3 regions of the Janthinobacterium sp. Bl 1 genome follow, and region 3 is predicted to be linked to each of the others. Evidence: predicted binding sites of a transcription regulator. Region 3 holds the regulator's gene; each other region holds the start of a gene.

Evidence for each region. Region 3 encodes sigma-54, which starts transcription at its own class of promoters, with help from an activator protein. Its sites were predicted from a motif close to TGGCANGNAANCTGCTTT; they were not measured.
Region 1: AC4BCN_RS19410 (urease accessory protein UreD) is a predicted target of sigma-54. The motif match lies at 1,212-1,229, and genes of this name have one in related genera.
Region 2: urtA (urea ABC transporter substrate-binding protein) is a predicted target of sigma-54. The motif match lies at 1,578-1,595, and genes of this name have one in related genera.

What each region holds. Positions count from the first base shown of each region.
Region 1 is NZ_CM177086.1:4,319,717-4,321,985, reverse strand. Features, by position in the region: gene AC4BCN_RS19415 (two-component system response regulator) at 1-1,129, shown strand, start outside; gene AC4BCN_RS19410 (urease accessory protein UreD) at 1,260-2,126, shown strand; gene AC4BCN_RS19405 (urease subunit gamma) at 2,149-2,269, shown strand, end outside.
Region 2 is NZ_CM177086.1:4,455,777-4,458,045, forward strand. Features, by position in the region: gene urtB (urea ABC transporter permease subunit UrtB) at 1-184, opposite strand, end outside; gene urtA (urea ABC transporter substrate-binding protein) at 272-1,525, opposite strand; gene AC4BCN_RS20025 (DUF4349 domain-containing protein) at 1,724-2,269, opposite strand, start outside.
Region 3 is NZ_CM177086.1:867,055-869,323, reverse strand. Features, by position in the region: gene hpf (ribosome hibernation-promoting factor, HPF/YfiA family) at 1-95, opposite strand, end outside; gene AC4BCN_RS03915 (RNA polymerase factor sigma-54) at 165-1,643, opposite strand; gene lptB (LPS export ABC transporter ATP-binding protein) at 1,648-2,269, opposite strand, start outside.

The sequences.
Region 1 (2,269 bases), 2.9 Mb from region 3:
GGTGGCGCGTTTCCTGTCCGGCTGCGTGCGCGAAGGCGACACGGTGGTGCGCCAGGGCGGCGACGAATTCCAGATCCTGCTGCAGGACGATGCCCTGCTGGGGCGTACCCTGGGGCTGGCGCAAACCATCCTGGCCGGCTTGCGCGAGGAACTCAGCGTCGATGGCGAACGCCTGGCGCTGACGACGAGCATCGGCATCGCGATGTGCCCGGCCGACGGCGACAGCCTCGACGACGTGCTGCGCCACGCCGACACGGCCCTCGTGCGCGCCAAGGAAATGGGGCGCGACCATTACGCCTTCTTCACGGAACGCATGGGCAGCGATATCCGCGCCCGCCTGGCGATGCAGCAGCAGCTGCGCGGCGCCATCTGCCGCGATGAATTCGAAGTGCACTACCAGCCGCAGATGTGCTTGCGCACGGGCGCCTTGCTGGGCGCGGAAGCCCTGCTGCGCTGGGATAACCCGGTGCTGGGCAAGGTGCCGCCCGGCCTGTTCATCGCGCTGGCCGAGGAATACGGCTCGATCACGGCCATCGGCGAATGGGTGCTCGAAAGCGTGTGCGCGCAAATCCGCGCCTGGCACGACGCGGGCCTGGGCAGCATCAAGGTGGCCGTCAACCTGTCCGGCAAACAGTTCGCACAGGACCGCACGGTGCCTTTCGTCGAGGCGGCCTTGCGCAAATACGGCATCGCGCCCGCCTGCCTCGGCATCGAGATCACGGAAAGCACGGTGATGGGCGACCCGGACAAGGCCGTGGCGGCCCTCACGCGCCTGAAGGATATCGGCGTGGGCATTTCGCTCGACGATTTCGGCACCGGCTATTCCAGCCTCGGCTACCTGAAACGCTTTCCCATCGACGTGCTGAAGATCGACAAATCCTTCGTCGACGACGTCACCACCAGCAGCAGCGACGCGGCTATCGCCCGTTCCGTCATCTCGCTGGCGCACAACCTCGACATGCGCGTCATCGCCGAAGGCGTGGAAACGCGCGAACAGGTCGACTTCCTGACGGAACACGGCTGCGATGAAATGCAGGGCTATTTTTTCAGCCGCCCCCTCGCTGCGGAAGCCTTCACGGCCTTGCTGCGCGAACGGCGCACCCTGGCCGTGACAGTGGCCGTGGCCTAAGCGCCGCGGTGCGGCCGATGCACCATGCCGGTGCGCCCGCCGCAGCGCGGTGCACGATTCTCACTTTTCCTTCCCCTGACGCTGGCACATATCCTGCTTAGGTAATCGCTTATTTACGCGATTGCCCCGCATGCCAGACAGCACCCGACCAGTCACGCCTTTACCAGCCAGCGCGCACAGCGCCTGGCAGGCGCAGCTGCGCCTGGGTTTTGCCTTGCACGATGGCGTCAGCCGTCTCGTCGAGCGCACGCACAGCGGCCCCCTGCGCGTGCAAAAGCCCCTGTACCCGGAAGGCGGCGCCGTCTGCCACGCCATCATCATCCATCCGCCCGGCGGCGTCGTGGGCGGCGACCAGCTGGCCGTCGACGCCACGGTGGGCGAGGGCGCGCACGCCTTGCTCACGTCGCCGGGCGCGGCCAAGTGGTACCGCGCCAACGGCCACGTCTCGGGCCAGCACATCGTGCTGCGCGCTGGTAGCGGCGCGGCCATCGAGTGGCTGCCGCAAGAGAGCATTTTCTTCGACCAGGCCTGCGTGCGCCTGCGCCACGAAGTGGAACTGGCGCCGGACGCCAGCTACATCGGCTGCGACATCGTCTGCCTGGGCCGCAGCGCCTCGGGCGAAGTTTTCAATACGGGCAGCATCAGCCAGCAGGTGCAGATCCGCCGTGGCGGCAAACTGCTGTGGTGGGAGCAGGGCGTGCTGGCTGGCGGCGGCGCGCTGATGGCCAGTCCGTTGGGCTTGGCGGGCCACACGGTGTGCGCCACCCTGATCGCCGTCGGCATGCCCGTTTCTCCCGACGTGCTGGCGGCCGTGCGCGGGATCACCGCGCCGGCCGGCGCAGCGTTTGGTGCCACGCACATGAAATCGCTGGTGGTGGTGCGCCTGTTGTGCGGCGACAGCGAGGCGGCGCGCCGCGTCATGCTGGCCGCCTGGCAGCTGCTGCGCCCCGCCATGCTGGGACGCGACGCCGTCGTGCCCCGCATCTGGAACACTTAATCAGGAAAGAAGAAGGAAAACTATGGACCTGACTCCCCGCGAAAAAGACAAGCTGCTCATTTTTACGGCTGCGCTGCTGGCCGAACGGCGCCTGGCGCGCGGCTTGAAATTGAATTATCCGGAAGCGGTGGCCCTGATCAGCG
Region 2 (2,269 bases), 2.7 Mb from region 3:
CCTGCAAGGCTTGCAGCACACGGGCGGCCTCGGGTGTGGCCAGGGCGGCGATCTGGGCGACGGCAGCGACTCTGGCGTCGGGGTCGTCGCCGGATAGCGGTTTGAGCAGGTCGGGGGGAATGGCGGCCTGCGCAGACAGCGGCAACAGGCAAAGTAATAACAAAATACGACGTAGCAGACGCATGCGGAAAGACCTCTCATCGTTACTTCAGCCCAAGCGAAATCTGGGGTCAGACCCGTCGGGTCTGACCCCGGCCTTTCTGCTGCTAACTCATAACTTCTGCTTACCCTCATTCCCCTTGATAAACGGGCTCCACGGCTGTGCACGTATTGGTTCCTTGGTTTTCCACACGACATTGAATTGCCCATCTGCCTTGATCTCGCCGATCATCACGGGCTTTTGCAGATGGTGGTTCGTGGCGTCCATGGTCAGGGTGAAGCCCGATGGCGCCTTGACGCTCTGGCCGGCCATGGCAGCGATCACCTTGTCGGTATCGGTCGACTTGGCTTTTTCCACGGCTTGCGCCCACATGTGGATGCCGACATAGGTCGCTTCCATCGGGTCGTTCGTCACGACCGAACCCGCGTTCGGCAGCTTTTGCGCCACGGCATACGCCTTCCACTGCTTGATGAAGGCCGTATTCACGGGGTTCTTGACGGACTCGAAATAATTCCATGCCGCCATGTGACCGAGCAGCGGCTTGGTATCGATGCCGCGCAGCTCTTCCTCGCCGACGGAAAACGCGACGACAGGCACGTCCGTGGCTTTCAAGCCTGCATTACCCAGCTCCTTGTAGAACGGCACGTTCGAATCGCCATTGATGGTGGATATGACGGCCGTCTTGCCGCCCGTGGAAAACTTCTTGATGTTGGCGACGATGGTTTGATAGTCGGCGTGGCCGAACGGCGTGTAGACCTCGCTGATATCGCTATCCTTGACGCCCTTGCTTTTCAGGAAGGCACGCAGGATCTTGTTCGTGGTGCGCGGATACACGTAATCCGTACCCAGCAGCACGAAGCGCTTGGCGCCGCCGCCATCCTTGCTCATCAGGTATTCCACGGCCGGGATCGCTTGCTGGTTCGGCGCAGCGCCCGTGTAAAACACATTCTTTTCCAGCTCCTCGCCCTCGTATTGCACCGGGTAAAACAGCAGGCTGTTGAGTTCCTTGAACACGGGTAAAACCGACTTGCGCGACACGGACGTCCAGCAGCCGAACACAACGGCAACCTTGTCCTGCGCCACCAGTTGTCTCGCTTTTTCCGCGAACAAGGGCCAGTTTGACGCCGGGTCGACGACGACGGCTTCCAGTTTCTTGCCCAGCACGCCACCCTTGGCATTGATCTCGGCGATCGTCATCAAGGCCACGTCTTTCAGCGTCGTTTCGGAAATGGCCATGGTGCCCGACAGCGAGTGCAAAATACCTACCTTGATCGTATCGGCGGCCAAGGCTGCCTGCATGTAAGTGGACGTGGCCAGGGCCAGTGCGCCGGCGGCGGCCGCTTTCAGGATGATGCGTCGTGACATGGGGACTCCTGTGATGGGTTCGTGGGGGTCGAGCTGGGCATACGATGTTGTTAAAGCAGAATGCATGCCAGCACCAGCAGGTGTCCGCCATGGTGCACGCGGCTCCCGCCGCACGAAAAAAAACCTGGCTGCACAAGGACTGTGCAGCCAGGTTTCAAATTGCCGTAAAACGGTGCGCCGGACGCAACAATCCCGGCATCAATCCTTGCGCGGCACGCCACGCAGGCGGCGCCAGCCCTTGCGTCCCAGCGGGAACAGCAGCACGAAGGCGATCAGCCACGGCAGGATGTAGGCCATGGCCGTGATGGCGTTGGCCACGCCTTCCGACAGGTTGTCCGTGAAATTGCCCAGCGAGCGCTTGACCGGTGTCCAGAACGATTGCTTGCCTTCGGCGCTGATGGCCACGTTCAGCAAGTCCGTGTCGATGCGCTGCATCAACAGCGCGTCTGCCGCCGTCGCCTGCTCCAGTTCCACTTGCACGGTAGCCAGTTCCTTGGTCACCTTGATCAGGGCGTCGACGTTCGCGCCCGAGCGCTTTTCCAAGTCTTGCAATTGCGCCTGGTATTGCCTGAGCATCTCCAGGCGTTTCTTGCTGTCGAGCACGGGACGGCCCAGGTCTTCCACCTTGGTGCCCTGGCTCGTGACGTCGCCTTCAGTCGCGACCAGCGCGACGAGCTTCCTGATGCCGGCCGGCTTGGCGCGCATGCTGATGCGCGCGTGCACGTAGCGCCCGCTGTCGAGGCT
Region 3 (2,269 bases):
TCGAAATGACGTTTCACGCGCTCCAGCTTCGTTTGTACGTATTCACGGATGGCTGGTGTCACTTCGAGATGATGTCCGCTGATGGTGAGATTCATACACACTCCTAAAGATGATCGGGTTCGTGCGGTCCATCCTATCCGGCCCGCAGAGGAACCGAAAAAAACTTACAAACACTTACGCAGGCTCACTGGCGGAATTTTCAACGCTTCCCGGTATTTGGCAACAGTACGTCGCGCAATCACCATGCCTTGTTCCCCCAGCATGTCCGCAATCTTACTGTCGGATAAAGGATTTTTAGGGTCTTCTGCTCCTGTCAGTTGCACGATCAATGCCCGTATCGCCGTCGATGACGCTTCGCCCCCCGCTTCGGTGGCGACGTGGCTACCAAAGAAATATTTCAACTCGAACATGCCGTGCGGGGTCAGCATGTACTTTTGAGTTGTTACCCGCGAGATAGTACTCTCGTGTAAACCCAGTGTATCAGCTATTTCACGGAGCACAAGGGGGCGCATGGCAACGGCTCCGTGCGAGAAAAAGTTCTTTTGTCTTTCTACTATCGCCTGTGCGACGCGCAGGATCGTGTCGAAACGCTGGCGCATATTCTTGATCAACCACTTGGCTTCCTGCAACTGTGCGCCCATGGCGCCCTCGCCCTTGCCCTGCTTGAGCAAGTTGGCATACATGGCATTGACGCGCAGGCGCGGCATGACGTCGTTGTTCAGGGTCACTTGCCAGCCATTGCGCGCGCGCTTGACGACGACGTCGGGCACCACGTAATCGGACACGTCCGATGCGAATACGGCGCCCGGATGCGGATTGCACTGGCGAATCACCGTCTGTGCTTCGCGCAAGTCTTCATCGTCGCAATCGAGGGCTTTTTTCAGCTTGTTGAAATCGCGCTGGGCAAACCAGGCCAGGTGCTTTTCCACGATGACGAGGGCCATGCGCCGCGTCACCATGGCGATGTGCGGCAAGCGCTTGATCTGCAGCGCCAGGCATTCGGACGCATTGCGCGCGCCCACGCCGGGCGGATCGAAACTTTGCAGCAGCGACAAGGCCGTGCGCATCTCGTCGGCATCGATTTCCAGCTCTTCCGGCAGACGCGCCAGGATGTCGTCGAGCGTCTCTTCCAGATAGCCATTGTCGTCGAGCGCGTCGATGATCAGCTCGACCAGCGCGCGGTCGCGCAACTCGAGCACCGTCACGCGCATCTGCTCCATCAGGTGTTCGCGCAAGGTGCAGTGATGGGCCTCGAGTTGCGGGCGCGAATCTTCGTCGTCGGGCGCCTTGCCCCGGCTCGCCTCGCTCCAGTCGCTGTCGCCGCCGTCCGCAGCGGCCGGGCCCTCGCCCGCCTCGCCGTCAAAGGTTTCCGCTTCGGCCGGCGCGGCAGGCGCCTCCTGGCCTGGCGGCTGGGGCGGCGCTTCAGCCGGCGCGGCCGTGGAACTCAAGGCCCCGTCGGACAGCAGGCGCAGCGAACGGTCGAGCGGATCGTCGAGGCGCTCGAGCAAGGGATTGTCCGTCAGCAGTTGCTCGAGCTCCTGGTGCAATTCCAGGGTCGACAATTGCAACAGGCGTATCGATTGCTGCAACTGCGGCGTCAGTGCCAGGTGCTGCGAAGTGCGCAGCTGCAATGATTGTTTCATTGGCTTACATGCGGAAGTGTTCGCCCAGATAGACCCGGCGTACCGACTCGTTCGCGATGATGTCGTCGGGGCGTCCCGACGCCAGTACCGAGCCCTGGTTGATGATATAGGCACGGTCGCAAATACCCAGCGTCTCGCGCACATTATGATCGGTGATCAGCACGCCGATATTGCGCTCCTTCAAGAAGCGCACGATGCGCTGGATCTCGATCACGGCGATCGGATCGACGCCGGCGAACGGTTCATCGAGCAGCACGAAACGGGGATCGGTGGCCAGCGCGCGGGCGATTTCCACGCGGCGGCGCTCGCCGCCCGACAGGGACAGGGCCTGGTTCTCGCGCAGCTTTTCAATCTGCAAATCGGCCAGCAGTTTATCCAGGCGCTCCTCGATCTCGGCCTTCTTCAAAGGACGGCCTTCGACGGTCTGGATTTCCAGCACGGCGCGGATATTGTCTTCCACCGTCAGCTTACGGAAGACGGACGCTTCCTGCGGCAGATAGGACAAGCCCATCTGCGCGCGGCGGTGGATCGGCAGGCTGGAAATGTCCACGCCGCTGATGTCGATGCTGCCGCCGTCCGACGGCACCAGGCCGACGATCATGTAGAACGAGGTGGTCTTGCCGGCG